DNA from 3 places in the Endozoicomonas sp. Z74 genome. Region 1 is predicted to be linked to each of the others. Evidence: predicted binding sites of a transcription regulator. Region 1 holds the regulator's gene; each other region holds the start of a gene.
What was found. The regulator FNR, encoded in region 1, switches genes on or off when oxygen is low (the NO sensors DNR and NnrR bind a similar motif). The targets are predictions, from matches to a motif close to TTGATNTANATCAA.
Positions count from the first base shown of each region.

Region 2: the regulator FNR is predicted to act here: its motif matches at 4,958-4,971, upstream of ACNRUY_RS20535 (OmpW/AlkL family protein).
Region 3: the regulator FNR is predicted to act here: its motif matches at 1,592-1,605, upstream of frdA (fumarate reductase (quinol) flavoprotein subunit).

Region 1 covers NZ_JBLYZI010000013.1:51,032-62,431, reverse strand. The annotation lists gene ACNRUY_RS05990 (DUF547 domain-containing protein) at 1-665, shown strand, start outside; gene ttcA (tRNA 2-thiocytidine(32) synthetase TtcA) at 704-1,618, opposite strand; gene ACNRUY_RS05980 (TraR/DksA family transcriptional regulator) at 2,058-2,390, shown strand; gene ACNRUY_RS05975 (hypothetical protein) at 2,410-2,949, opposite strand; gene ACNRUY_RS05970 (adenine phosphoribosyltransferase) at 3,250-3,807, opposite strand; gene fnr (fumarate/nitrate reduction transcriptional regulator Fnr) at 3,920-4,678, opposite strand; gene hemN (oxygen-independent coproporphyrinogen III oxidase) at 5,132-6,538, opposite strand; gene ACNRUY_RS05955 (sulfite exporter TauE/SafE family protein) at 6,872-7,570, opposite strand; gene ccoS (cbb3-type cytochrome oxidase assembly protein CcoS) at 7,637-7,840, opposite strand; gene ACNRUY_RS05945 (heavy metal translocating P-type ATPase) at 7,844-10,408, opposite strand; gene ACNRUY_RS05940 (FixH family protein) at 10,405-10,992, opposite strand; gene ccoG (cytochrome c oxidase accessory protein CcoG) at 11,008-11,400, opposite strand, start outside.
Region 2 covers NZ_JBLYZI010000091.1:13,089-24,488, reverse strand. The annotation lists gene ACNRUY_RS20560 (TMEM165/GDT1 family protein) at 1-407, opposite strand, end outside; yybP-ykoY riboswitch at 415-594, opposite strand; gene pncB (nicotinate phosphoribosyltransferase) at 639-1,796, opposite strand; gene ACNRUY_RS20550 (isochorismatase family protein) at 1,807-2,463, opposite strand; gene ACNRUY_RS20545 (NUDIX hydrolase) at 2,632-3,306, shown strand; gene ACNRUY_RS20540 (redoxin domain-containing protein) at 3,390-4,097, shown strand; gene ACNRUY_RS20535 (OmpW/AlkL family protein) at 4,168-4,842, opposite strand; gene ACNRUY_RS20530 (hypothetical protein) at 5,238-7,184, shown strand; gene cysS (cysteine--tRNA ligase) at 7,243-8,625, opposite strand; gene ACNRUY_RS20520 (glutamine--tRNA ligase/YqeY domain fusion protein) at 8,653-10,326, opposite strand; gene ACNRUY_RS20515 (peptidylprolyl isomerase) at 10,675-11,169, shown strand; gene ACNRUY_RS20510 (UDP-2,3-diacylglucosamine diphosphatase) at 11,166-11,400, shown strand, end outside.
Region 3 covers NZ_JBLYZI010000010.1:538-7,198, reverse strand. The annotation lists gene ACNRUY_RS04605 (amino acid permease) at 1-1,128, shown strand, start outside; gene frdA (fumarate reductase (quinol) flavoprotein subunit) at 1,744-3,519, shown strand; gene ACNRUY_RS04595 (succinate dehydrogenase/fumarate reductase iron-sulfur subunit) at 3,531-4,280, shown strand; gene ACNRUY_RS04590 (fumarate reductase subunit C) at 4,280-4,669, shown strand; gene frdD (fumarate reductase subunit FrdD) at 4,684-5,034, shown strand; gene ACNRUY_RS04580 (hypothetical protein) at 5,096-5,776, opposite strand; gene ACNRUY_RS04575 (hypothetical protein) at 5,801-6,178, opposite strand; gene ACNRUY_RS04570 (SDR family oxidoreductase) at 6,277-6,661, shown strand, end outside.

The sequences.
Region 1 (11,400 bases):
ACCGGTACCTCAAATATTCAGAAGCCGACAGAATGTATCTGGTGGAATATGGCAGGGTGAAAAAGGCCGACATGGGACGCCTGGGTGAGTATCTTTCGAGTCTGGCAGCCAGAGACCCAAGAACCCTTAATCGCAAAGAGCAACTGGCGTATTGGATCAATCTTTATAATGCGCTGACGGTCAATCTGATTCTGGATTATTACCCGGTCAAGTCCATCACCAAGTTGGGGATGGGGTGGTTCCGTACCGGACCCTGGCGTGATGAATTGATCACCATTGCTGGTCAGAAAATCTCCCTGCATGATATTGAGCACCGCATTCTAAGGCCCTTGTGGGATATGCCCGAGGTTCATTATGCTCTTAACTGTGCCAGCCTGGGGTGCCCTGATCTGGCGCCCAGGGTTTATGTCAGTGCAGAGATTGAAGATCAGCTGGACAAGGCTGCCCGGCATTTTATCAATCAGCCAAAAGGCGTGAATTTTGTGGCGGGGAGGCTGGTGCTTTCCCGAATTTTTGACTGGTATGAAGACGATTTTGGCGGGGAAGAGGGGGTGCGCCAAGATCTGCTCAAGTATGCCCGGGAAGACATCCGTATAAAGCTGCAGAAGTACACCGGAAGGATCAGTTATCGTTATAACTGGCAGCTGAATGAGTATAAGCCCTGAGCTGGTGAGGGCTCAGGACTAAAAGGGGACTGAAGTGCTCAGGGCTCGAATTGAATGACCTGGACACCACTCTCCTGCCCGGTTATCTGGAAGTTGCCGGAAGTGACTGTCTGATTATCTGCATGCTCATACTCTTTTCGTTCTCCACTCCGATCCAGCTCCAGTCCCTTGAAATCAAACAGACTGTTATCGGCCATCTGGGAAGGGGCGATGTTTTGGGTGGCGGAAAAGATAGACTCGATGCGGCTTGGGTGTTTTTTCTCCCACTCGGCCAGCATTGACTTGATATTCTGCCGCTGTAGATTTTCCTGGGAGCCGCAGAGGTTGCAGGGGATGATTGGGAACGCCATCTGCTCAGAAAAGTGGGCGATGTCTTTTTCCCTGCAGTAGGCCAGGGGACGGATCACGATGTTTCTGCCGTCATCCGATCGGAGTTTAGGGGGCATTGCCGACAGCCGGGAACCATAAAACATATTAAGGAACAGCGTCTCAACAATATCATCCTTATGGTGACCCAGGGCGATTTTTGTGGCACCAATGTCCTCTGCAAAGGCATAAAGTGTTCCCCTTCTTAGCCGGGAGCAGAGGCCGCAAGTGGTTTTTCCCTCGGGAATTTTTTCCTTGACCACGGAATAGGTGTCACGGTTGATAATATGGTAATGGATTCCCAGTTGATCCAGGTATTCCGGAAGGACATGCTCAGGGAAGCCGGGCTGTTTCTGGTCCAGGTTGACGGCGATCAGCTCAAAATTGACTGGGGCGCTTTTCTGGAGGCTCATGAGAATATGCAGCATGGTGAAGCTGTCTTTGCCTCCGGACAGGCAGACCATGACCCGGTCGCCTTCCTCAATCATGCGGAAGTCTTCGATGGCTCTTCCGGCCAGGCGCCTCAGTTTTTTCTGAAGCTTGTTGAAATTGTATTTCTCGGAACCGGTGAGTTGGGTCGAAGTCATAGGCTTATAAGCGGGCCGTGGATGAAAGCGGCTCATTATATCGGCAGGATGAGTATCCACCAAGTCAGTGTTTAACGTGCTCTTACCTGTTGTAGCGTTTCTTTTGGCAAAAAAACGTACAAAGGTCCCATAAAATGTCCTGCCTGGCTCAAGGAAAAATGGAGCTGCCGACTATATCCTCCATAAGGGTGTTACCCTTCGGGGGGGAATGGACTACTATTTGCAGGCAGGATTGCCAGTTCTCATTGATAAACACGTTTGTCCTTTTAAATGTCCAGATGCCCATAGCGGTAGAAGAACAGATTGTGCTGCCCTCATCCCTGAAACCTGGGAGAGCAAACTGTTGTTCACGGCCCGGTTTAGAAAAGCCTGTGGCTGCATGTTGTTCATGGCAAAAATAACAATGGATTGATCCAGAGTTTTGAAAAGGGGAAGACTGATGACCGATCACAATAAACTGCGTACCAGGCTGCTTGAGCGGCGAGATGAACTGAATGTACGGCTGGGTAATATCAAGCGCGATGTTACCCGCAAAACCAGTGCGGACTGGTCAGAGCAGGCTCAGGAGCGTGAGAACGATGAAGTGATGGACGCTCTTGGTAATGAGGCCACTCTTGAGTTGCAGAAGATAAACCGGGCCCTGGACCGGATGGATGAAGGGGAGTACGGCTATTGCACAGCCTGTGGGGCCCAGATTCCTGAAGGCAGGCTGGAGGTGATGCCCTACGCCGATCTTTGTGTGGGGTGTGCCGAGTCTAAGGAGGGGGTTTAGCCCCCCCCTTTCGCCAGATTCAGGCGGGTTTGGCGCTGGTGAGGTGGTAATAGGCCTTCTCATCCTGGGAAGAGCCGGATTCAATAATTAATTGCTGGTAACTGTCTGAAAAGCTCTGGACGGTGCCGGGGTTTCGGCTGTGAAAGTATTTTTGCCAGAGTTTCCCCAGTGCCATGGTATCTTCTTCGTCAATCTTCTCTATAGTGATACCGGTTCGGTGGTAAACCAGCCAGGCAATGGCGGTTGCATAGGCCAGGTTGGTGGCCAGTTCATGGTGGGGGTGTGAAAGGAATTCCCTCTGACTGGCCAGTCCACGGACGCTGCTGGATAACTCTGGCTGTGTCCCAAGGTAGTGGTCCCAGATATTGCGATGCATGCGCGGTGATATCTGGTAAATACCAAGAGCCTGGTGGTTGGCGATTTTCAAATGAAAGCCAAGGCCGGATTCCCTGGCAGCGGTGCCCAGAAGCAGGTTCTCTGCTGTCTGGCTCCACATGGCCAGGTGCTTGAGTGTTGGTCGCACCACATAATGACGCAACTCTCTGGCACAGATACCCATAATTCAAAGTCCTTTTTTATTGCTGTCATCGTTCTACCCCAAAGGGGGTGAAACCGCTTTTTCTGCTGGGTGATTTATCTTGAAAATACCAGTTAATGATCGTCTGTGACAGGGTATTTTCCCTGTTCTTATACGTAAAGTGAGCAGGCGATACCCTTTTGGGCAGTGCCCGTTTTATTGTCTGCCAGCAACCCCTTGCGGTAAGGGCTTGTCAGAAGGAAAACAGGCTTGGTGTTGTGCTTAATGGGGTTATCGTATCATTCCGGATATTCTATAACCCCATTAGTCAGGGGACTTTTATCAGTCGCCTGCAAAAGAACAGAGGGTAAAGGTGGGGATTCCTGCCTGATTCAACTTCTCGGAACCTTTAAGGTCGGGAAGATTGATGATAGCGGCTGCTTCCAACGTGGTAGCGCCTGCCTGGCTGATCAGGTGATGGGCGGCAAGCAGAGTGCCGCCGGTTGCGATCAGGTCATCAACCAGCAGAATGCGGTCTCCGGGCTTCATGGTGTCGTCATGGACTTCCAGGGTGGCGGTGCCGTATTCCAGCTGGTATTCCTGGCTCAGGGTGGTGCCGGGCAGTTTCCCCTTCTTTCGGAACAGTACCAGAGGTTTGTTTAATGTGTAGGCCAGTGTTGAGCCGATCAGGAAGCCTCTGGCATCCAGTGCGCCAATGCGATCCACATCTTTATTCTGGTAGCGTTCCACCAGAGTGTCTATGGTCAGACGCCAGGCCTTCGGGTTTTCAAACAGGGTGGTGATATCACGGAAAAGAATACCGGGCTCAGGCCAGTCCGGGATGGTTCTGATCTGGGATTGAAGGTATTCCAGGGCGGGTAGGCGTTGTTCTGTGGGCATGCCGTTTTGGCTCTGTTTCGGTCAATGATGCTCAGTGAGCACGGGGCTCACTGAATCCAACAGGCTACTGGCAGGGTAGCCCTTCAATCCGGGAAAGCTACCTCAGTTCTCCTCAGGCGCTGGTCACGATCTGGGTGGGGTCGATGGTTTTCCCCCCGGCCAGAGAGCAAAGCTCAACGGAGTTACGAATTTCAATTTCCTTGCCAACCGCTGAAATCAGGCCGTTTTTCTGGAACCTTGTGAACACCCGGCTGACCGTCTCGACGGCAAGTCCCAGGTAGTTGCCCATTTCGTTCCGGGACATGGACAGTCGGAATGACTGGGAAGAGAAACCCCGGCGACGGAAGCGGCTGGCCAGATTGATCAGGAAGGTGGCTATGCGTTCGTCGGCGTTTTTCTTGGACAGCAGCATCATCATCTGCTGATCTTCCCGGATCTTCTTGCTCATCAGGCGCATCAGGTGGCGACGCAGTTCCGGGAACTGATCCGCGAGCCCTTCCAGCTGTTCAAAGGGAATTTCACAGATCATGGTGGTTTCCATGGCCTGGGCAGACACTGGGTAAGTGTCGGTATCCATCCCGCTCAAACCGAGAATTTCGCTGGGCAGGTAGAAGGAGGTGATCTGTTCTTCACCTTCGTTGGTGGCGGTGTAGGTTTTGATCGCCCCTGAACGTACCGCAAATACACTGCTGAACGGATCACCCTCGAGGAAGAGGTGTTCACCCTTTTTCAGAGGGCGACCTCGCTTGATGATGTGATCCAGCTGGTCAATGTCTTTAATGCTGAGAGCCAGCGGCAGGCACAAGGAGCTGAGGCTGCAGTCTCTGCAGGCCACATGGCTTGGCTGTCGGACGTTGGGCTTGGACGTCATTGAGAGGCCTCAAAGTCGTATTGGCAAAATCGACTCAATTTTATGAAAATTGTTAACGAAGTGTAAGCTAGGTAAATACGCAAGTGAATAGCGTTAAAGTAGGTGTTTAATGCTATTGTGGAAACAACTTGTGCCAGTACGTTGTCTCCAGTAACACGATTGCGTCGTTTGTTCAGGGCGTCTCGCCTTGGCAAGCTTCTGAACCAGGCTCTTGACGTAAAGCCCCGTCAACTAAGGGGGGCAGAATACACTGGAGCACCGAGCCGACAGTGTCACAAAAGGTGTGCCACTGTCTGAAGTACGTTCGTTTATTTGTGTTGCCCGATTTTGCACCGATACCGCAGGCAAAGCAATGGTCAATGTTTGACTGGGGGGGTGTCGGACTTATGCTCGAATGCATAAGCCCGGAAGACTGAAGGAGTGGCTACTTTTTCGGTAGCTTTCTGGGAAAAGTCAGATGACTTTTGAGTAGCGGGGGATTGCCTCCTGCTTTTCCGTGGGCTTTGGCTGGTTCAGGTAATGATCGAACTGCATGCAGATGTTCCGGATCAGTAGTTTGCCTCTAGGGGTTACCACAATGCTTCGGTCTTCGTTCAGCGTCAGTAGCTCGTCATTGATCATAGGTTTGAGGCGTTCCAGCTCCTCAGCAAAGTATGTGTCAAAGGTGATGCCGAACTGTGTCTCTATTTTACCGGGTTGGAGCTGGAAGTGGCAGATCAGCTGGGTGATGACGGCCTGGCGGACTTTGTCGTCTTCTGTCATCTGAAGTCCCCGGACCATGGGGAGTCGGCCTTTGTCGATTTTTGTGAAGTAGTCTGATTCTTCCGTGGTGTTCTGGATGTAAGTGTCGCCCACCTGGCTGATGGAAGAGACGCCCATTCCTATAAGATCGCAGTGGCTGTGAGTTGTGTAACCCTGGAAGTTTCTGTGCAGGTTTCCGGTTTCCTGGGCGGTGGCCAGCTCATCATCGGGCAGGGCAAAGTGATCCATGCCAATGTATACGTAGCCCTGGTCCAGCAGCTTTTCAGTCGCTTGCTGCAGGATTTCCAACTTGACCTCCGGAGCAGGAAGGTCGTCGTCATTGATCCTGCGCTGAGGCTTGAAGCGGTGGGGCAGGTGGGCGTAGTTAAACAGCGACAGCCGGTCTGGTGCCATATCGATGACCCGGTCGATGGTATCCATAAAGCCAGGCACAGTCTGGAAAGGTAGGCCGTATATCAGGTCCATGTGAACGGACTTGAAAGCCATGGTTCTTGAAGCATCCAGTACTGATCGGACCATATTTTCAGGCTGAACCCGGTTGACGGCTCTCTGGACCCGTTCATCCAGATCCTGAACACCCATGCTGATGCGGTTAAAGCCAAGATCCCGCAAGGTATCCATCATCGGCCAGTCCACTTCGCGGGGGTCGAGTTCAATGGAGTAATCCGAGGTGTCGCCGCTCGTCAGTTGAAAATGCTGGCCGACCTTACCGATCAGGGCGCGCATTTGCTCGCTGCTGAGAAATGTTGGCGTCCCGCCTCCCAGGTGCAGCTGCTCAACTTTCTGCTCGGGAGAATACAGCTTGCTCTGCATTTCAATTTCACGGAACAAATACTCAAGGTATTTTTCCGAGCGGCTGCGGTGTTTGGTGACAATTTTATTGCAGGCGCAGTAATAGCAGACGTGTGAACAGAAGGGGATGTGGAAATAAAGCGACAGTGGCTTGATGGTAGAGGCGCTGAGTTGAGCGCTGGCCTGGTATAGCTCAGGGTTAAAGGTGTTATCAAATTGAACGGCGGTTGGATAAGAGGTGTAGCGAGGTCCCGACTGGTTATATCGTTCAATCAGGTCTTTATCCCAAACTGGCGCATTTTTCATAATCTGTCTCTGGCCGATCTCTCTGGCTATAAGCTTCGGTGTTTTGAAGCGTGCGGCTGTTTTGTCAATGCTGTGCTGCTGTTGCCGAGTTTTGAATGCTCAAACGTAGCAGTCTTATTGATGAATAGCTGTATTTTTTAAAAGTGTAGAGAAAGCTAAACCTGTATTCCTTGATGCGTGTCAATACGGGGCTGCCGAATTGGAATCAGTAGTTATCTGTTTCGATGAAAATATGAACACAGGCTGGAGGGGATTGCATATTACATGGGCTGAGGATGATTTGCGAGTATCAAATTCAGAAAGAAGAGCGCTTTCCGGTTATGTCGGAAGCGGCTAATGATGCGCTATCAATGTCATCAGCCATTCCTGGTGGGGGCCAGGCATGGCCCAGGCGCCAAACAGAATCACCATGATGCCGGCCATATTGCGGGTAAAGCTGGCTTGGATGAACTGGCTGAGCTGGCGGGAGAAGGCGCCGATCAGAAAAACCGCGGGCAGGGTGCCCAGCCCGAAACAGAACATGGCCAGTGCTCCGGTGACCGGTGAGCCCTGGCTGGCAGCCCAGACCAGATTGCTATAGACCAGGCCGCAGGGCAGCCAGCCCCAGAGCATCCCCAGTATCAGTGCGTTGCCTGGGGATTGTATGGGCAGAAGTTTGCTGGCTATGGGTTGAATATAACGCCATAGTTGCTGCCCGGCGCGCTCAAAGTAAGTCAGTCCTCGCCACCACCCTGTGAGATAGAGGCCCATGGCGATCATCATCAATCCGGCAAAATAACGCAGCGCCATTTTCGCCCAGGGACTGAGATCACCCAGAAACCAGCCGATACCGGCCAGTAGAAAGCCGGCCAGGGCATAGCTCAGCAAACGGCCGCAATGGTAGAGCAGCATCAGCCCGAGCACCTGGACCCGGCTTTTACCCTGAATGGAAAGACTCAAGGCGGATGTGATTCCCCCACACATGCCAATGCAGTGGGCACTGCCCAGCAGGCCCAGAGTCAGTGCGGTTATAAAAATGGATAGATCACTCATACTGCTTCCAGATCTTTGTGTGTAGCTCTGTTTAGTGTTCTGGTGTATGCCACCGGCATTTTCCGCTCATGGCTGTTTGGATGTCTCAGGGGTTGACGACGGTTGACTGTTTCTGGTTCGAGTTTCCGACTCCGGTTCGTCAAACAGAATGCTGTGTGCCGGTCCTTCCAGGTCATCAAACTGGCCATCATCCACGGCCCAGAAAAACACTTTGATGGCAAGGGCGACCAGAATCAGGGCCAGGGGGATCAGGATAATCAGGCTTTCCATAGGTCAGAACGATGCTCCTGTTGATTGTCCGGGGTGGGGCTGAGATTGAGCGTCTGCTGTCTGCTGACCGGGTTTCTTTCTGGTTGTGGTTTCTGTCTTGTTGCCTCCCTGCCGGCTTAGCCGCAGAGCATTGCCAACCACAATCAGAGAGCTGAGTGCCATACCGATGGCCGCCATCCAGGGGGCGACCATGCCTGCAGCGGCCAGTGGCAGGGCAGAAAGGTTATAGCCCAGAGCCCAGGCAAGGTTCTGGCGGATGATCTTCCGGGTTCTATGGGTGAGGATAAACGCATCCGCAAGCCGCTCAAGGTGGCCGGATATCAATACCGCATCAGCGCTGGTTCGTGCAAGATCTGAGGCATTTCCCATGGCCATGGAGATATCTGCCCCGGCCAGAACCGGTACGTCATTAATACCGTCACCTACCATCAGGACATGCTGGCCTTTTTGCTGGAGCGTCTGGATAAACGACAGTTTTTCGTCCGGGCTGGTCCCGGACTGCCACTGGGTAATGCCCAGTTCCAGGGCCGTGGCAGCCACCACCGGCTCGGCATCCCCACTGAGCAGGGTGACTTCTTTGCCCATGCTATGCAGGCGGCTGATGGTAGCAGCGGCCTCCGGGCGCAGGCTGTCGGTAATCCGGAACCAGCACAAGGGCTGGTTGTTACGGGCCAGCAGCAGCCATTGTCCTGTTTTGGCCGGTGTCGTCGGGGTGTGTTCGGGGCAGGCAAAACCGGGGCGCCCAATTCGATAACGGGTGCCGTCTATCTCCCCTTCCAATCCCTGGCCGAGATGGTTGGTTACATTATGCGCTGGACTGGAAAGAGGGTCGTCTAAACCGGTAAATGCCCGGGCGATGGGGTGTTCTGAGTGGGCTTCCAGAGCGGCAGCAAACTTTGTCAGCTGCTCTGTAGAGTTTTTCTCCTGAGAGGCTGAACCATTGACGGGGAGCACCTCTGCCAGGGAGAGCTCTCCCCGGGTAAGGGTACCGGTTTTATCGAAAATCACGTGGTCGATGGCCGCCAGTCCTTCCAGAACATGTCCCCGGGTTACCAGAAGCCCAAGGTTGTGCAGATAGCCAGTTGCCGCTGTCAGGGCCGCAGGGGTTGCCAGGGAGAGGGCGCAGGGGCAGGTGACCACAAGTACGGAAAGGGTGATCCAGAAGGCATCCTCCGGGGCAATGCCGGACCAGCCCCAATAGACGAAAATGGCCACCAGCAGGACGCAGGCCACAAACCATCCGGCCACTCTGTCGGCCAGGCGGGCAATGGCGGGTTTGTCCTGCCGGGCCCGTTTGAGCAGCTGAATGATGCCTGCCACCCGGGTCTGCTCTCCCACCTGGGTGATTCTGACTTCAATGGTGTGGTCCACATTCAGGCTGCTGCACAACAGATTGTCGCCAGCCTGTTTTTCTACGGGCATGTATTCGCCGGTCAGCATGGATTCGTTGACACTGCTGGCGCCATGGAGCAGAACGCCGTCTGCCGGGATGGCATCACCCGGCAGTACTCGAACATGGTCGCCTGGCTGAAGGTCGGCCACGGGTACCCGGATAAAACGACCCTCCACTTTTTTCAGACAGCTCGGGGGCAGCAGGTTGGCCAGTGTTCTTGCGGCACGGGCGGTGGCATGTCGGGCCCGGAGTTCCAGGTAGCGGCCGGTAAGAAGGAAAAAGGTGAACATGGAGACCGAATCGTAATAGACCTCACCACTGGCAAAAAAGGTGGCCCAGAGGCTGGCCAGATAGGCACCGCCAATGGCAATGGAGACCGGAACGTCCATCCCCAGGTGGCGGATTCTGAGGTCACGCCAGGCTGCCTTGAAAAAGGGGGCGGCTGCATAAAAGACCACGGGAGTGGCAACAATAGCGCTCATGACCCGAATGAAGTCCCGGTAGTGGTCTGCCATATCATTACTGATGGCGCCGGAATAGAGGGCAATGGCATACATCATTACCTGCATGGCTCCGATGCCGGCCACAGCCAGTCGTCGTATAAATTGCCGGTTTTCCTGTTTGAGAAGGGCTTCCTGCCGGTCGGAGCGCCAGGGAAAGGCTTTATAGCCAATCCGGTGTATTTCCAGGAGGAGGGAACTCAGGGGGAGGGTATCCGGTTGCCAGATAATCTGGGCTTCATGGGTACTGAGATTGACGTTGACTTGCTCAACCCCTTCAAGAGCGCCAATATGGTTTTCCAGCAGCCAGATGCAGGCCGCGCAAGTGATGCCTTCAATCAGCAGGCTGGCCATCCTGAGATTGTCCTCTGGTGCCTGGTGGCTTTCCTTCGGGTTATGATTTCGGTTCTGGTATGGCTGGACAAAGTCTTTCTGGATATCCTCACGGTCGTAGACCAGCAGTTCTTCCCGGAGTCGCGGGCTGACCCCCGAGGCCTGCTGGCCGGTATCGGTGCGGTGCCGGTAATAGCCGTCCAGTCCTCCGGCGACAATGGCTTCGGTGACTGCCTTGCATCCCGGACAGCACATAGGCTGGTGGACCCCTTCCACTTCGGCCTGGAAGACGACGGGCTCTTCGACGGGCAGTGAGCAGTGAAAACAGCGGATATCGGTCATTGGGTTACAGGCGGATAAAGGTTAATCGGCTCGCCCGGTGTTACCACGGTTTCCATGGTGACTTTCCAGCCCGTTTCATAGCCCACCTCAGGAATGTAGGCATCCTGGGTTTCCAGTTGCAGGTAATAGCGCCCTGCTACCAGCTCCTGAAGCTGGCCGACGTATTCCCCACTGACGGCCCGCTTGAGCGTAAGGGTTTTATCCTGCTTTTTGAACACCGGTGACAGAAAACTGAGTGTCAATTGCTCTGGCCACTCTTCCAGGCTTCCCTGGACAGCCACTCGAACCTCTCCAATCAGGTCATCAACGGTCACCGTCGCCTGAATGCCGAGCGTTCTGGCATTGTGGGTTCGGGTCCTGTCGTGATTGATGGCTTTACCGCTTTTGTAATAATCGTCGATCACGACGCTGTCCTGGTTGGAGAAAGCGGTGTACAGCTGGAAGCTCCCCCAGCAGAAGGTGACCAGCAGGATGCCGACGATATACCAGGCCCAGGGTTCCCTGTACCAGGGAGTGAATGGTTCCCTTGCAACTCTCCGCCCGGTAGGGGGGGCGCTATTGGCCGGTGAATTCTGATGCGTCATTGTCATGGGTATCCTTTACTGCCTGGGTACCATAAACCGGCTTTCTGCCGTAACTGCCTCCAGGCCTGGCTGGCTGGAAGTAATGCTGAACCGGATGGTTCGGGTGGTTGGGGCGCCCTGAATAATGGGAGCGTTTACCCGAACCACCTGTTGGTCGACACTGCCTGGTGCAACGACAAATGTCGTTTTGCCGGGCAATCTCAGATTTTCAATGCCTGCTACTTGCACGCTGATCTCATGGGGCTTCTGATCTTTATTGGCAATTTTCAGGATAAAGATGTTTTCAATGCGGTCATCACTGATTTCCCGGTACAGCACATTCCTGTCCCTGAGCACATCCAGCTCCATGGGAACACGGTTGTTCAGGCTGTAAAGAAACAGGCCGATCATCACAGTCAGTGCGGTCAC
Region 2 (11,400 bases), on a different contig from region 1:
ATCACGGCTTCAAGGGGTTCATACTGCGCCGCCAGAACAACGGTGGCAATCTGGGTTTTATCCCCGATCTCCGCAAGAAAAAACAGCACCAGGGATGCAACAAAAGGGCCAAACCGGGTCAGCTTTGAGGAATCATCATCCATTCGATCCGGAATCAGGGTCCACGCGGCCACCCCAAAGAATGAGAGAGCCAGCAGATAACGCAGAACGTCTGGGGAAAAGAGCTCACTGACCCAGTTGCCAACCCAGGCCGCTACAGCATGATTCAGGAGAGTCGCCAGAAGAATAGCCAGGGAAATCAACCAGGGCCGACGGTACCGAACCGCCAGCATCAGTGCCAGCAGCTGGGTTTTATCCCCGATTTCAGCCAGAAGAACCACAACAGTGGCAACAGAGAAAGCTTCCATGAGCAAAAGACATCCGGGCGGGAAACAAACACAGCAGCGCGCCAGAATTCCCGCCTCAGGACTCTGTCGCGCCACAGGTCTTGCCAACACCAGAATAGAGATCAGGATGCTATTGCCGCCATAAGCGTGAGGCTTAAGTATGTTGACGACAACGCCTGTATAACAACAGGCCGACTACTCCCCCGGGCAGAGGCAACAATAACAGGATAAAGGAGCCCCGGTAAAGCCTGATCACAGGCAGGAAAATGTGGTTTTCAGCAGCTTTACAAAGGCAGGGTCCCGGCACAGGGTTTTTCCCGGACTGTCCGATAGCTTGGCCACCGGCGCCCCATTCAGCTCAGTCAGTTTCAGGACAATATTGGGTGCTTTATGCCCCATATCATTGGTCAGGTAAGTGCCAATGCCGAAGCTGACGTTCACCTGGCTGGAAAAATGGCGATGAATGGCCAGAGCCGTTTCAAAATCCAGCTTGTCACTGAACACAAACTGTTTTCCGGAAGGGTCAATCCCCAACTTCCGGTAATGGGCCAGAGCCTGTTCTCCCCAGGTAAAGGGATCGCCAGAGTCATGACGAATGCCCTGGTAGGCATTGGCAAGAGTGAAATCGAAATCCCTAAGAAAGGCCTGCATGTTGATGGTGTCCGTAAGGGCAATCCCAAGCTGGTCCCCATACTCTTCCAGCCAGACCCCAAGAGCGTCCTTCTGACTGGAAAGCAGACTATGGCCCAGCACCTGGTGGGACTGCAGCCACTCATGAGCCATGGTTCCTACGGGTCGCAACGCCATGGTACGGGCCAGGTGGAGGTTACTGGTTCCAGAGAAACTGCTTGGCAGCCTGCGCTTCAGAGTGCCAACCACATGCTTATGCCATTGCCGGGAATAACGGCGCCGGGTGCCAAAGTCCACCAGATGAAATGAAGGATCATCGCTCAGGAGCCCGAGCTTGGCCTCAAGGCGTTTCTGCCCCTCCGCCTCAGCCGAAGCCCCGAAGCTTTGACAATGCAGCTCACTGATAATGGCCAGCAGAAAAATCTCGAAATGGGTAATGGCGCTCCAGTTTCCCTCCACGGATACACTCAACCGCCCATCAACCTCCTCAATGGACACCAGAGCGGGGTTCAACCGAAACCGGGAAAGGTACTCAATAAAGGGATCCGACATAAAGGGCAGTGAGGCCAGCCAGTCCAGCTCCTGGTCCGAAAGGCGAAGCTCGCCGAGCATGTCACACTGTTCGCGCAGAGCCCTGGCCGACACCTGGAGCGGTTGGTCATCCCGACAGTGAAACTCCATACGGGCATTGGCATCGGGATAACGGTGAACCATGGATTGCTGCATGGTGAACTTATAGAGATCGGTATCCAGCAACGTCTTGATAATGGGGTTTACCATAACCGCTCCTTCAGGATGCCTCGGGGAAATACAGATCCATTGCACTCTCAACGATTGAGACACCGGCTGCCTCCATGGCCACCAGAGCCGCCTCCACCGAGTCCGGACTCAATCCCCGACAGGCAGCCTTGTTCAACACCACATCAAAACCACCCTGACGAAGCTGTAAAACCGTTGTCTTGACACAAAAATCCAGTGCCAGGCCACCCACAATCACCGTATCAATCCCCCTGCCCCGGAGAAATTCCATAACGCCTGTGCTCAAGCGGTCTTTAAGATCATGAAAACAAGCCCCGTAGGGGTGCATATCCGGCTCAACCCCCTTCCAGACAAAAAAGTCATAATCCGTCACCGCGGGCAAACCATTGACCAACTCAAACCCGGGCGTTCCGGGCACTGCATGCTGATTCCAGTAAAGGTCTGCATGGGGGTGCCCCTGCACCGGAGTCAACTGTGGGTTTTCGTGACTGGCCACCCAGACAGCACTGGGCGAATGAGCATCTTTTGAGCCAACACGGACAGCGGCAAACTCCGCCTGACGATTGAGCTCCTCAACAATCGCCTGACCATCGGGAATCGGCAATTCATCGGGACACAATGGCGTAAAACACTGCTGGGCATCCACATCAAAAGCAGCAACGGTTTCCCTGGCCCCAAGAGCATGCATTCTGACCACCTGACAAAAGGAATGTAATTCACTATGATAGTGAATTATGTTCACTAACCTGTCAACCTGCACCGTCTTGATGCTTTCAGGTTACTATTGAGAAAAACCCACCCTGCATAGCGCCAGGAGCGCCCCTGAAGACTGCCTGGGCAAAAAAGGAAACCAACTATGAGCCTCAGCACCGCGCTAATTTCCGTTGATCTGGTCGCCTTTCGACTGACCGACGACAGCGTTCAGGTACTGACCCACCGTGATCCAAAATCACCTGACTTCCTGCGCCTTCCAGCCGGAAGGATTGAACCGGAACTGGACACCTGCCTGGAAGACACGGCCAGACGACAGCTTGGGCGACTGACCTCAGAACCGGCCTCCTATTATGAACAGGTCATAACCATTGGCGATGAACTCCGGGACTCCCGGGGCTGGTCGTTGACCGTGGTCTATTATGCCCTGTTCAAACCGGAACAGAGCCAGGTACTGGCCCCAGATGCACAATGGGTCGACATTGTCGAAAGGCAGCCAGCCGTGCCCCTGGCATACGACCACAGCCAACTGGTGACAGAAGCCCTGGAGCGGCTCCAGAATAAAATCCAGTACAGCTCCCTGCCGGTACACCTGCTACCGGAAGAATTCACCCTGTCTGACATTCAGAAAGTGTTTACCCTGGTGCTCGAAAAAGCCCCTCCCATGAGGTCCATCAGAAACCGTTTCCTGAAAGGGGAGCTGCTCGAAGATACCGGTAAAAAACGCCATGGCAGCAACCGCCCTGCCGCCCTGTACCGCATTCATCAAACAACCGGCCCCTGCCTTTTCAACCGGTCTTATCTCACCACCCAGACATGACACTCTTCTGTCAAAGTTGGCAAAGATGAACAGAAAACCTCTGCTACACTTTGCCAGACTTTTTTAGATGGTTAGAGTCTCCCATGAAGCTTCCTTCCCTGATCCTCTCCACCCTCGCCTGCTCTTCTGTGATGGCTTTTCCAATACCGGACACCCTGGCACCGGATTTCAAAACCGAGGCAGTGGTGCCGGATAAAAACAACCCTGCCGGCAGAATCATCAACGATTTCCAGCTCTCCAGCCTGAGGGGGAAATCCCGGGTTATGCTGTTGAGCTACCCAAAAAACTGTACTTTTATCTGCCCCACAGAATTGATTGCCCTCAACAAACGGCTTAAGGAGTTTCATCAGCTGGGCTATGAAGTACTGGTACTTTCCTCTGACGAAGCTTCTATTGAAAAAGACCCCAAAGCCTCCCACCAGGCATGGCGGCTGAAATCAAGTAAGGCGGGCAGCGGCAACAGAAGCGAGCCCATAGGGCTGGGTAACCCCGGCTTTATCATGCTGGCCGATCCAAAAAAATCCATTATAAAAAAGTACCAGATCGAAAATCAGGATGGGCTGGCTCTCAGGGCTACTTTTTTTATTGACCAGAAAGGCATTGTTCGAATTGCCGATGTTCAAAGCATCACCATCGGCCGGGATGTGGACGAACTGTTGAGAAAAGCGGCCGCCCTGAAATTTGTTGATGAGCACCAGGGCTATGTCACCCCGGAAGGCTGGCAACCTGGCGAACCCGGCATGAAACCCACTCACCAGGATGTTCATCGACAAATGAAAAGAACAAACTAGTCGCACAGGAATAAAAGCCGGTTCTACAGATAAACAGAACCGGCGAGAAGACTAACGAATAGCTAGTGGACTAAAAATGATAAGCAACACCCGCCATATAAACCCATGGATCCAGTTCTACATCAATCTTGTAGTTATCAGAACCGCCATTTCCATTAAACGTTGCTGTGGTATTGATATCCATATACCACACGGCCGCATTCAGGCTCCAGTTCTCAGCCACCCGATAATCAAACCCAAGCTGTCCTGCCAGACCCAGTGAATTATCCAGCTTAATATTACTGTAGGTAGCGTCAGCCCCATTAATAAATTTCTCACTGAAAAAGACCGTGTAATTCACACCAACCCCCAGATAGGGTTGAAAGGCAGAGCCCTTTTCCATGGGATAGTACTGAACGCTCAGGGTGGGTGGAAGGTGTTTTACTTTGGCAAAGTCATTGAGCCCCTCGATAGCCCCTTTACCCGTTAATTTATGGGAAAATGGCGTTGCCGCCAGCAGCTCAATCCCAATATTGTCCTTCAACATATAGGTCAGGGACAGCCCCAGCTGGCTCTCATTATTGACATCCACCGTAGCGGTACTGATTGCGGCCCCGTTGAGCTGCAACTCACTGCTATCCACATTGGGATTCACACTGGCCAGGCCACCTCTGACAATAAAATCACCGGCATCATAAGCCTGAGCAGCTGAAGCCAATAAAGCAGTTGCGCTCATAACCCCAAGAAAAAGCGGTTTCAGTTTCATGTGTTACCTTTGTGTTTTTTTGTTGGTTGAATCACTAAAAGCAGCATGCGGGCTATCATTATTTTCTTTCGTCCCATTTCGCTCTGCATTGTATAAAATTGACCCATGTCGCTTATTGACCCAGATCAAACCTTCACAAAAGTAAACACCACCGTGGATAATTTCCAAATAACTCTAATCCTGCATTTTTAACTACCAATCACTCTTATGTGCTGCCCAGGAACCACTAAATTCAACGGATAGCTTGTTGGTTGAAGCAATAGACAAGCCATGTGACCTCTTCTTTTTAAAAAGATCCATAAAGAATCAGAGGAATCGCAATGACATTGTCACCAGTAACAAAACTGCACACGTGGGCGCTTATATCTCTTTTGGTTTCATCAAAGGCCGGTGCAATGCCCGTAACGCCAAACCCACGCCCAGAGGTTTTCAACACGATTCAGGAGTTTGAAACCGTGACGCCCTATGGTTGCACTCCGGGTACAATGATCACCCAACATTCCCAATTCGATGTTCTTTACACCTGTTCACGGACATTTAGAGGAAAAACATTACTTCCTCAGGCCATAAAGGCTTTTCCATCAGAAGAGAGTAATCCATTGATTGGCATGGACATCATTGGCTATGCCGGTTATTTTTCCATGACGCCCTCCTTCTTCAGGCAAATCGCTGAAAACCCCGTTTTTACCACCGCGGCTACCACAACCCCTCTCCCGACTACAGAGCTCAGAGAAGCGACCAGGAACAGCACAGACAGAGCCACTACCAATAAAGCCAGTACAAGAATGACCACAATCGCTGACCGAAGCTGGCAGGAACCCGTCGCCCGGTTTTACGACTATCAAAATATGGGAATAGACTCACAACTGCTTTCCCTTGGCAGACAGGTCACTCGGGACAACCAGGGTAACCGGTATCTCTTCCTTTATAACAAAACCTGCGCCATTGCCCCGGACAATACCGTTAAATGGTGCAAACACCGGCCTTTCGAAACCCTTCCCTCCCCCATGGTACGTGACTCGAATGGAAAAAAAACACTCTACAGCCTCCTTTCCATACCGGAAGATTGCGTGGATGTAGTGAATCAAATCCCTGAGTTCTCCCCCCCTCTGACTAAATCGGAAATCGTCATCGTAATTGAAGAGCTCGATCGTATTGAAAGCCTGAAGTACAACACGGTACAAGAGTTTCTTATCAGGGAGTCCATTGATACAGAAACCACTTTGAAGTTTCAGCCACCCAGTGAGAGGCTGATTGAGGAGTGCCTGAAAACGGCAGGGAAAAATTCAATTCTGGCCGTCTCAGCAATGGATGCCGAAACCGGTAGTGAGCGTTTTACCCCCTTTCTGTCCCCCCCTTCAAACGATTATCTGCCCTACGCCTTCCCATTCAATGTATTCAGTCAGCAAACCGGTATCCAGTATATCTACACTCTCTCCTATGGACCTGATGGCAGCTCAACGTCATGCAGTTCTGTCAGTGTCGGCTGCACTGTTCACCTGTATGGGCTAGACGAAGCGTTGAAGCCAGTTCTTGAATTTAATTTTCCCTACACAGGATCACAAAACCAGATCCTGACGCCCATGACCCTTTACGAAAACAATCGGGGTCATGATGAACTGACGTTAGTTCTTGGAGATACGGTACATCAACTGGAAATCGAACCAGGCGTCAAAAAGCCACTAAGATATGGGCACTTTTCGTTTGATACCGGGTACGACTCCCAAAGGTATAACGCCTACCGACAGCCCGTGAGAAGCGGTGGACGACTGTTTATACTCCGTTACCAGGGCGAACAGGGGCACCGAATCTTTGAGTTTGATCCAGGACACCTGGGCCGAAAGGCCCCCGTCATTCATCGTTTAAGCGGGCTCTCCGACATGAACGATACGCTGCTTACCCATGAAAACGGTTTTCTAACCACCTTTCAGCAGGAAGGGAATCCTCTTGGAGTGGATGTACAGTGGTTTGATACTGGCACTGAGGGTCAGATCAGCCATACCAGCATTGCGTCATTCGTTATGAACAGGGGTTATTACAACTGGTTCTCAAGCGCTAACTGGCTGTCCATTGGCAAGGCCATGGTTCTTAACAACCAATTGATACTATCCGGAGCCCAGTCTGAAACACGCAACAGTGATGGGTACGTCATCAATACCGGCGCCTTGATATTTATGGACTGGCAACCGGATAAAATCAACAACCTTGCTCCCCTGGAAACCATTCAATCCTTCGGAGAACCGTCAGTTCATGGCAAACTTGAAGAAACTTCAGGGAGCCATCGCAGCGTCAGCACAATTGCTCCAATGATGGTATTAATAATGACCTATGCACTCTTCTGAAAACCGGAAAGCAGCATACTCTGGTTGTTATATAACCAGAGTATGCTGTGCGGTTTGATTAACGCTCAATCCGCCAGGTAGTGCCTTCCCGGCTGTCCTGAAGAATAATGCCCTGTTCCGCCAGCTCATCACGGATGCGGTCAGCACCGGCAAAATCCCGGTTCTTTTTGGCGTCCTTCCGCTTCTGAATCATGGCTTCAATCCAGGCTTCGTCCACATCAGCACCGGATTTCAGAAAGGCTTCCGGATCCCGCTGAAGAATCCCCAGAATGCCACCCAGCTTAACCAGCAAGGCCGCCAAAGGCAGTGCTTCCGTCGGATCCTGACTGCGAACACTGTTGAGCTGGCGAACCAGTTCAAACAGAACTGCCAGTGCTTCCGGCGTATTGAAATCGTCATCCATGGCCTTGAAGAAACGCTGCTCGAACTCATGACCTTCCGGAGCTTCTACACCGGACAAGTCCAGTCCTTTCAGAGCGGTATACAACCGCTCCAGCCGAACCCCCGCCTCTTTCAGACTGTCCTCAGAATAATTGATGGGGCTGCGGTACTGACTGGAGATCATAAAGTAGCGAACCGCTTCTTCATCATACTTATCCAGCACTTCCCGGATGGTAAAGAAGTTCCCCAGACTCTTGGACATTTTGACGTTATCAATCCGGATCGCACCAGAATGCATCCAGGTGTTAACAAAGGTGGCCTCGTTATGGGCCTCGCTCTGGGCGATCTCATTTTCATGGTGAGGGAACTTCAGGTCCGAACCGCCACCGTGAATATCAAAGGTATCCCCCAGGCAGCACTTACCCATTACCGAGCACTCAATATGCCATCCTGGGCGCCCTTCACCCCAGGGAGAGGACCAGCTGGGCTCGCCAGGCTTGGCCCCTTTCCAGAGCACAAAGTCCAGGGGATCTTCCTTTTGCTCTTCCACCTCAATCCGTGCGCCGGCTTCCAGCTCCTCAAGCACCTTGCCGGACAGTTTGCCGTAGCCCTCAAAACGACGAACCCGATAATAGACATCCCCATTACCCGGCGCATAGGCAAAACCCTTGGCTATCAGCCCCTCAATCATTTCCACCATGCCAGGGACGTGGGCCGTGGCCCGGGGCTCCTGATCGGGAGAGAGGTTACCCAGCCGGGCAAAATCTTCCTGCATGGCGGTGATCATACGTTCAGTCAGCGCCATAAAATCTTCACCGTTTTCTGCCGCCCGCTTGATGATCTTGTCATCCACATCGGTGATATTGCGGACATAGGTAAGATCGTAACCCCGGGCACGGAGATAGCGGGCCACCACATCAAATGCGGTGACCGTCCTGGCATGGCCAATATGGCAGTAGTCGTATACGGTCATGCCACAGACATACATCCGGACATGATTGCCATCCAAAGGTTTAAAGGACTCTTTCCTGCGGGTCAGGCTGTTATAAATCTGCAGCACGCTTTCTTTCCTCTTCCCTCTGTACGCTTACGCCTTGTTGGCCCAGGTATCTTTCAAGCCGATGGTCAGATTGAACACGGGGTGTTCGCTGGTGTGATCAAAACGATCCGCCACAAAATACCCTTCCCGTTCAAACTGGAAGCGCTGTTCCGGGCCGGCTTCTGCCAGTGCCGGTTCCACCCATGCTTTCTGCACCTTCAGGGATTCCGGGTTGATATGGGTAATAAAATCTTCTTCACCACGGTCCGGCGCAGGGTGGGTGAACAGTCGATCATACAGCCTCAGCTCAGCCTCTTTCCCATGGCTGGCGGACACCCAGTGAATCACTCCCCGGGGGCGAATGCCTTCCGGCGGATTCTCACCAACAGTGCCGGGAACATAGGAGGCACGCACCTCCACAATCTCACCAGCTTCATCTTTCACCACCTGCTCAGCCTTGATCACATAGGCACTGCGCAGACGCACATACTCACCCATCACCAGCCGCTTGAACTTCTTGCGGGACAGGGTGGTGTCTTCGGTGAAATCGGCCCGGTCAATGTAGACCTCCCGGGTAAAGGGCAGTGTCCGTTCACCCAGCTCAGGCCGGTTTGGATGGGCCGCCGCCTTCATTTCCTGGACTTCCCCTTCCGGCAGGTTCTCAATCACCAGCTTGAGAGGGTTCAGAACCGCCATGGCCCGACCGGCGTTGGTATTGAGATCATCCCGGATGGCGTGTTCCAGCATGGAGACGTCGGCAGTGCCATCGGACCGGCTCACTCCTACCATCTCGGAAAACCGGCGGATGGAGGCCGGAGTATAGCCACGGCGTCGCATACCGGAAATGGTGGGCATCCTGGGATCGTCCCAGCCACCGACAACGGCGTCGTCCACCAGCCGCTTCAGTTTTCGCTTGGAAGTAACCGTGTAATTAATATTGGTCCGGGCAAATTCGTACTGCCTGGGCGTGGCTGGCACAGGCAGATTGTCCAGGAACCACTCATACAGAGGCCGGTGATCCTGAAACTCCAGAGTACAGATGGAGTGGGTAATGCCTTCAATGGCATCTTCCTGGCCATGGGCAAAATCATAGCTAGGATAGATGCACCACTTGTCACCGGTCTGATGATGAGGCACTTTGCGGATACGATACAACACAGGATCCCGCAGATTCATATTGGGGCTGTGCATATCGATTTTCGCCCGCAGGCAGGCCTGTCCTTCGTCGTATTCTCCGGCACGCATTTTTTCAAACTCCGCCAGATTGACGTCCACAGGGGTGTCCCGGTCTGGACTGTCAATGCCCGGCGTCTGAAAATCCCCGCGGTTTTCCCGCATGGTATCGGCATCCTGGTGATCCACATAGGCCTTGCCTTCACGGATCAGGTGCAAAGCCCACTGATAAAACTGGTCAAAATAGCTGGACGCATACCGTACCTCACCGGACCACTGGAAACCCAGCCAGCGGACATCCTCCTGGATCGCATCAATGTAAACCTGCTCTTCCTTCTCCGGGTTGGTGTCATCAAAGCGCAGGTTACACTGGCCCTGGAACCGTTCCGCCAGACCGAAGTTCAAACAAATGGAAGTGGCGTGCCCCACGTGGAGAAAACCGTTCGGCTCCGGTGGAAACCGGGTATACACCGATGAGACCCGGCCTTCGGCCAGATCCTTCTCAATAATCTGTTCCAGGAAATTACTGGGTTTGTCTTTAGCGCTCATTATCACTGATGCATCGTTGAAGGGTGGAAGGCTCATTAGGCTACGGTCAACTTCTGACAGCCGGCACCCATGACGAGGTGGTGGATTGGGTACGGAAGCAGAGCAAACGGTTCATAGAGCCTAATCGGCTGAGACTATCATATCCCTTAACCCGGGAAAATAAGTGGGGCCTGGAATGAGCAAATTATCCTGCCTGCCAGTTCACTGCAAAGCGGCATCCCCATTCCCCCTCATAACAGAAGCGCTGCATAGAGCAAAACACAACGCCGGTTTTACAGTATCGAAAGAAACGCCTAGAATTCCCAATTCTCAGCCCCTGGCGGGCATCACTGACTAGACGGTAAACCCATGGTTGTATTACATACCAATTACGGCGACATCAAACTGGAACTGAACGCAGAGAAAGCGCCCAAAACCGTTGCCAATTTTATTGAATACGTAAAAGACGGCCATTTTAACGGGACTATCTTTCATCGGGTTATTGATGGCTTCATGATTCAGGGGGGTGGCTTCGAACCGGGCATGGCCCAGAAAACCACCCAGTCCCCCATTGATAATGAAGCCGATAATGGCCTTAAAAACGAGACGGGCACCATTGCCATGGCACGCACCATGGACCCTCACTCCGCAACCGCACAGTTCTTTATTAATGTGGCGGACAATGCCTTTTTGAACCACAGCTCAAAAACACCCGATGGCTGGGGTTACTGTGTCTTTGGCAAAGTCACTGAAGGCATGGACGTGGTGAACAAAATCAAAGGCATGAAAACCACCTTCCGGGCTGGTCATCAGGATGTGCCGGTTGAGGACATCATCATCGAGTCTGCGGAACTGGCTGAATGACCGTTCTGTTTATTTCAGACCTTCATTTAACCCCAGACTGCCCGGCCATTGCCCGGGCATTCTGCCATTACCTGGAAAACCGTGCACTGGACGCAGAAGCCCTCTACATACTGGGGGATTTTTTTGAATACTGGGTGGGGGATGATGCCATGGAGCCCTTCCACCAGGACATTGCTGCCCGGCTGAAACGCTACAGTGATTCAGGAAGAAAATTGTACCTGATGCCCGGTA
Region 3 (6,661 bases), on a different contig from region 1:
CCCCTGGTTTCGGCAAGTGTTGGCCTTTTGCCCATGCTGCTTGTTTTTCTTGTAACCGCTTTTTTTTCTGCGGGGGCTGCGCTGCTGACCCTTGAAGTGAACCTGGCTGTTGAGCCAGGTTGTAACCTGTATGTCATGGCCAGTCGTACCTTAGGCAGGCTGGGAAGAGTACTGGCCACTGTCACCCCGTTATGCTTGTTTTATTCGTTAATGGCAGCTTATCTTTCTGGGGGGGGGGCGCTTCTCTCCCGCTACATTCAGGAGCTGGCTCCAACTGTTCCTACTGAGCTGTGTGTGCTGTTATTTTCTCTGATGGCGGCTATCTTTGTGTACTGGAGTACTTCTGCCGTTGACTGGGTGAATCGAATTTTCTTCGGATTAATGATCGTAGCTTTTGTATCTGTGCTGGCAGCTCTCGCTCCATCGGTTCGTTATGAACGGGTACTGGATATACAGGGGGTTGGGGGGCTGACGCTATTGGGGGTGTTACCGGTTGTATTCACCTCTTTTGGCTATCATGGCAGCATTCCCAGCATCATTCTTTATCAGAAAGCGCAACTTCACCAGAGCGGGCGGCTGCGGAACCTGTCCCTTGTTTTTATAATGGCTACCCTGATTCCTCTCATAGTGTATGCTTCCTGGCTCATCGTGGTTCACGGTGTTTTAGTCGAATCAAGGCTGCTGGATATCAGCCGTTCCCCGGAATCTCTGTCGGGTTTAATTGGCGAACTTAGCAAAGACAGTAAAGGCAGTGTTCCGCTTCATCTATTTTCAGATCTTGCTCTTCTGACTTCTGTATTAGGGGTGGCCCTCGGGCTCTTTGACTATCTTGCTGGATTATTCCGAAGAGGTAATGACCGTTTGCAACGGTTTCAGACTGTTTGCATCACGTTTGGCCCTCCAGTTGTTTTTGCCACCCTGTTTCCTGGTGGATTTGTTAAGGCCCTTGGATACGCTGCTGTAGCCCTGTCCATACTGGCTGTTCTGCTGCCGTCAGTCATGGTTTGTGTTCTCAGAAAACGTTCTGCCAGTGAAAGGAGGTATCAGGCTCCTGGAGGTTTGTGGATGGTGTACTCTTGCCTTTTTTTTGGTTGCATTGTTGTGTTGGCACAGCTGATAACGGCCTGATGGTTTGCGAAGCCGTGTATTTACTCTCTGCAATTTGTGCCGGGGTAGCTTAGAAATTCAGAAGCTGATTTTGATTGAAATAAATGGGAGTGATTATCATTTCTAGAGGCTCTCGCGGTGAGGGCAGTGAGTGATCTGCGTTAAATACCCATGGAGAAGGGGAAATTATGAATTGACTACTTTTGCGGCAATTACTACATTCACTACCAAAATTCTTCGTGTGCAGCCGTTGATTACCTAAATACTGGAAGTTTGCCGAACTTGCCTACGTTTCATCACTTTTTAATCCCAACTCCCTGAGCTTTATCTCCTGAAAAAGGGGGGGGGAGTCCGCAGGGATAAGCTTTTCCAGAAAAGGAAAGAGCAGGGCTTCCAGTCTGTTTTACTCAGGAATAACTGGATCTGGAGTGGGTGTGACGGTTTAGCATGTTTGGCCCATACTTGCGGTGAAACCTGTTAGGTTTTGTTTTAAATCAATTCTTATCCGGGGCCTGGTTCTATAAACTGCTGCGCAAATTTATTAACGATTTCAAGCACTATTCAATTGACCCGTCCCACTGCCAGAGGCCTGTCCATCTGAGCTCTGCAGTGAGGACAAGCAATAGAGGTTGGCATATGCAGGTCATAAAGGCCGATGTAGCAATCGTAGGCGCCGGGGGCGCCGGTTTGCGTGCAGCGATCGCCGTGGCAGAAAAGGACCCGAATCTAAAGGTGGCCCTTATCTCAAAGGTCTACCCTATGCGGAGCCACACAGTGGCTGCGGAAGGTGGGTCTGCCGGGGTGGTTCAGGATCATGACTCTCTGGAGAACCACTTTGTGGATACCGTAGCCGGTGGCGACTGGCTGTGTGACCAGGATGTTGTGGACTACTTTGTCTCACACTCTACAGAAGAGATGATCCGCCTTGAGCACTGGGGGTGCCCATGGACCCGGAAACCCGATGGTGATGTGAATGTTCGTGCCTTTGGGGGCATGAAAATCGAGCGCACCTGGTTTGCCGCGGATAAGTCTGGCTTCCACATGCTCCATACCCTTTTTCAGACATCTACTAAATACCCTTCCATTAAGCGGTACGACGAATTTTTTGCCACCGACCTGATTATGGAAGATGGTCGCGCGCAGGGTGTCGTGGCGATTGAAGTGAAGACCGGTGAGCCCAAAGTGTTCCTGGCCAAGTCAGTGATATTTGCCACTGGTGGCTCTGGACGTGTGTTCCGCTTTAACACCAATGGCGCCATTGTTACAGGCGATGGCCATGCCATGGCGTTGAGGGCAGGTGCTCCTCTTCGGGATATGGAGTTTGTTCAGTATCACCCCACCGGCCTGCCCGGCTCAGGGGTTTTGATGACCGAAGGCTGTCGTGGTGAAGGCGGTATTCTGCTGAACAAAGACGGTTACCGTTATCTGCAGGATTATGGTCTGGGACCGGAAACACCGGTTGGGCAGCCCAAAAACAAATACATGGAACTGGGGCCCCGGGATAAGTTGTCCCAGGCCTTCTGGCAGGAGCAGCGCAAAGGGCGCACCATTGAGACCCCGCTTGGGGACGCCGTGCATCTCGACCTGCGTCACCTCGGTGAGAAGAAACTGATGGAGCGTCTGCCACTGATCTGTTCTCTGGCGAAAAACTACCTGGGTGTGGACCCCGTCCACCAGCCCGTTCCTGTACGCCCGGCTGTTCACTACACCATGGGCGGTATCAGGACCGACATTCACTGTGCCAGTGATCTTAATGGTCTGTTTGCTGCCGGTGAGTGTGCCAGTGTTGGGATGCACGGTGCCAACCGTCTGGGTTCTAACTCCCTGGCGGAGACCGTGGTATTTGGTAAGGTTGCCGGTGAAAGTGCGGCTGACTTTGCCAGCCAGAATGAGCTGTCTGACGAAAGCAAACTGCTGGATCAGGCCCGTGCCCACCTGGCCAGTATTGAGAGCCTGAGAAATGCCAATGGCACGGAGAAAGCTTCCCACCTCCGTCACGAAATGGTGAAAACCATGGAGCGCTGTTTCGGTATTTACCGGATTGGTGAAGAGATGCAGGAAGGCCTGGACAAGATTTCTGAGCTGCGTGAGCGTTTCAGAAACGTCAAGGTAGAAGACAAGAGCAAGGTGTTTAACACTGAACTGTTGCAGGCCTTTGAGCTGCAGAGTTCACTGATGGTTGCAGAATGTATGGCCATTGGTGGCGTTGAGCGTAAAGAGTCCCGGGGTGCTCACCAGCGTATTGATGGCTTTGAAGCCCGTGATGATGTCAATTATCTCAAGCACTCTGTGACTTACCTCAATGGTGATGCCCAGCCTCGTCTGGAGTACGAGGATGTCAACGTAACTCGCTTCCAGCCTGAAGAGCGCGTATATGGCGCTGCCGCTGAGAAGAAGAGCGAAGAGAAGTAAGGAGGCCGCCCATGAGTGATAAAACCATAACCATCGAGATTCTCCGCTACAATCCGGAAACCGATGAGAAGCCTTCTTACGGCACATTTACCATTCCCTATGTTGAAGACTGGTCCATGCTGGATGCGCTGGAGCACATCAAGGATGAACTGGATTCCACCCTGGCCTACCGCTGGTCCTGCCGTATGGCGGTCTGCGGTAGCTGCGGCATGGTCATCAACGGGACACCAAAGCTCGGATGTGAAACCTTTCTGAGGGACTACTATCCCAACAGTATCAAGGTTGAGCCTCTGGCCAACTTCCCCATTGAGCGCGACCTGGTTGTGGACTCCGCTGACTTCATTGAAAAACTGGAGTCGGTTAAGCCCTACATCATCAATGCCATGGAAAAGCCGGTTGAAGAAGGTGTGAATAAGCAGACTCCAGAACAGCTGGGTCTCTACAAGCAGTTCTCCATGTGCATTAACTGCATGCTCTGCTACTCAGCCTGTCCGCAGATGGGGATTAACCCATTGTTTACCGGCCCTGCGGTCATCGCTCTGGGGCATCGCTACAACCTCGACAACCGTGATGACGGTTATGAGCAGAGAACTGAAGTTATTCAGGGTAAGAATGGCGTCTGGTCCTGTACCTTTGTGGGATACTGCTCGGAAGTTTGCCCCAAGAACGTCGATCCAGCTGCAGCCATTAACCAGAACAAGCTGCAGGGATCCCAGGATTGGGCTCTGTCTTTTCTGATGCCACGCAAAGGAGCTAAGTGATGAGTCGTCGTCCTTACGTGCGTCCTATGAAGCGCACCTGGTTCATGGATCACCCGTTCTATCGTAACTATATGGTGCGTGAGTCATCCTGTGTGTTTGATGGCTTGTACGCGATTAACCTGTTTATCGGTCTGGTACAGCTGGTTAAAGGCCCGGATGCCTGGCAGGGCTGGCTGGATTTTCAGGCCAACCCCCTGATGATTCTGTTCACAGTCGTGACTCTGGGTCTGACCCTTTATCATGCGGTGACTTATTTCGATATGACGCCCCGGGTGCTGCCTCAACAGATCCGAAAGCTGGTGGCGGATAACGTGGTTAACAAACTGATGTATGTTGGCCTGGTGGTTGTGTCTGCTGTCATTTTGGCGGCTGCTACCATGGGACTCTGAGAGAGGGAATAAACATGAGTAACAAGCGGCATATTGAACCTCTGTTATGGAGCCTGTTCGGTGCAGGTGGTACGACCATCGCCTTTTTCTTTCCTGCGATCATCTTCATCGTGGGATTGGGAGTGCCAATGGGGATTATTCCTGCGGAAGCCCTCTCCTATGAACGGATGTCCTCTTTCTTTCTTGAAAGCTGGATTGGCAGGCTTGCCCTGATGGTTGCCCTGGTACCTTCCTACTGGGCTTGTATTCACAGGATCTACCATGGCTCCCATGACCTTGGTTTCCATCCCGGGGTAGGCATCAAGGTGGCCTGCTATGGGGGAACTCTGGTGTTGAGTGTGGCTACGATTCTTTTATTGATCTGATTGCTAATCATTTTTAGTTTGATGACAAAGGGCCTTTAATCAGGCCCTTTTTTACAGCGAACTACTGGATCAATGAGGTTAGCTCTTCGTTAAGCTGTGTAATGACTTTTTCCAGATGCTCTGCCATCTTGAGTGAGGCTTCCTCTTCGAGCGATGCCTTTTCAATCCCGGTATCAGGTATACCATCAAGAAACTCATCGACGGTTGTTCGGGCTACTGTTTTGATGGGGTTGTCCGGTGCAAGAGGGTTGTCGCCCAGAATACGGTTAATGGTTTCGTAGCGAACAAAAGCGTTGTCTTCACTTTCATTCGTCAGTGCAGGGGCCGTCAGAATAGGCGCTTTTTCCCTGATGAAGCAGGTACTGAAATGGTGTTCGATGGAAGGGTAAAGCTCATTGGGAATGCCCGTTGTGTCATCAAGTTCACTAAGCAGCTGCTTGAATGCTGTAAGGTCTGTTGCGTAATTACCAAAGGCGGTTTCAGCGGCTTGCCACTTTTTTTCTAAAATCAGCCGCTGGACTATGTGAAGCTCCTCTGACGTAAATCCACGAGAGGGGCGGGAAGTAGAAACCGTTCTGCTAACCGGACTTGCCTGTGAAGGTGCTCTGTCTAAAACAGGCTGACCCGCTTTTTCTGCTCTTTTTACTGCTCTGCCATTGTGTAATACACCGGTTTTTTCGGATAAGTTATCATGAGGCAAGGGGGTGGATGATGGGGGGGTGCCGTTGATTTTGGAGGACATTTTTCCTTTCCCTGGAAATGTTGGTTAATAGTTATCTGAGATCAAACGATCCAGATCGACCTGGTTGCCAGTGCCAAGCACTGAATGTATCTCCGTCAGGATTTCAAGTGCGAGGGTGGCGTGTAAGTGTCCCTTATCACAAAGGGGATCGGACAGGCTGTCAGAAACAAGGTGATGCTCCTTCAGCCACTCATTGATCTTTTGGGGCAGATTATAATAAACATCACGCCTCATTATGAAATGCGTATTATGGTAACCCATCTCGCCACTTAATTGCAGATCGACCTCCAGGGCTTTCTCGGCATTTGAACGGTCAATATGGTAGTTAATACACAGCTGGGCTACCACATGACCATCATGAAGGCTGTTGATAGAGGCTTTTCTGCTGTGTTGGATGCCCATGGCCGACCTCCTGAGCTGATCGGTTTCCCTGGAAAAAATTGGCATATCTTTGATAATAGCTTTTTTTAGACTACGACTCGGTATTCAGGAGCGTGGACATGCAGAGAAAAATTGTTGTAACAGGGGCAAGCCGAGGGCTGGGGCTAGAGTTCTGTCGTCAATATCTGGCGGCGGGGGAGAAGGTCTTCGGTTGTTGCCGTAGCCCGGAGTCTTCCCTGGAGTTGCTCGAGCTCAAAAAGCAGTCCGGTGATCTGCTTGAACTGATCCCACTGGATATTACTCAACCGGCCATGGTGAATAATCTTCGCCATGTTATTGACGGTCCTATTGATATTCTGATTAACAACGCTGGGATCTATGGGCCTAAAGGGCTGGCTTTTGATGAAGTTCAGGCTGATCCATGGTTGGAGGTGCTCAGGGTAGATACCATTGCCCCGTTAATGGTGGTTCAGGCGCTGGTGGATCAGGTATCTCAGAGTAAAG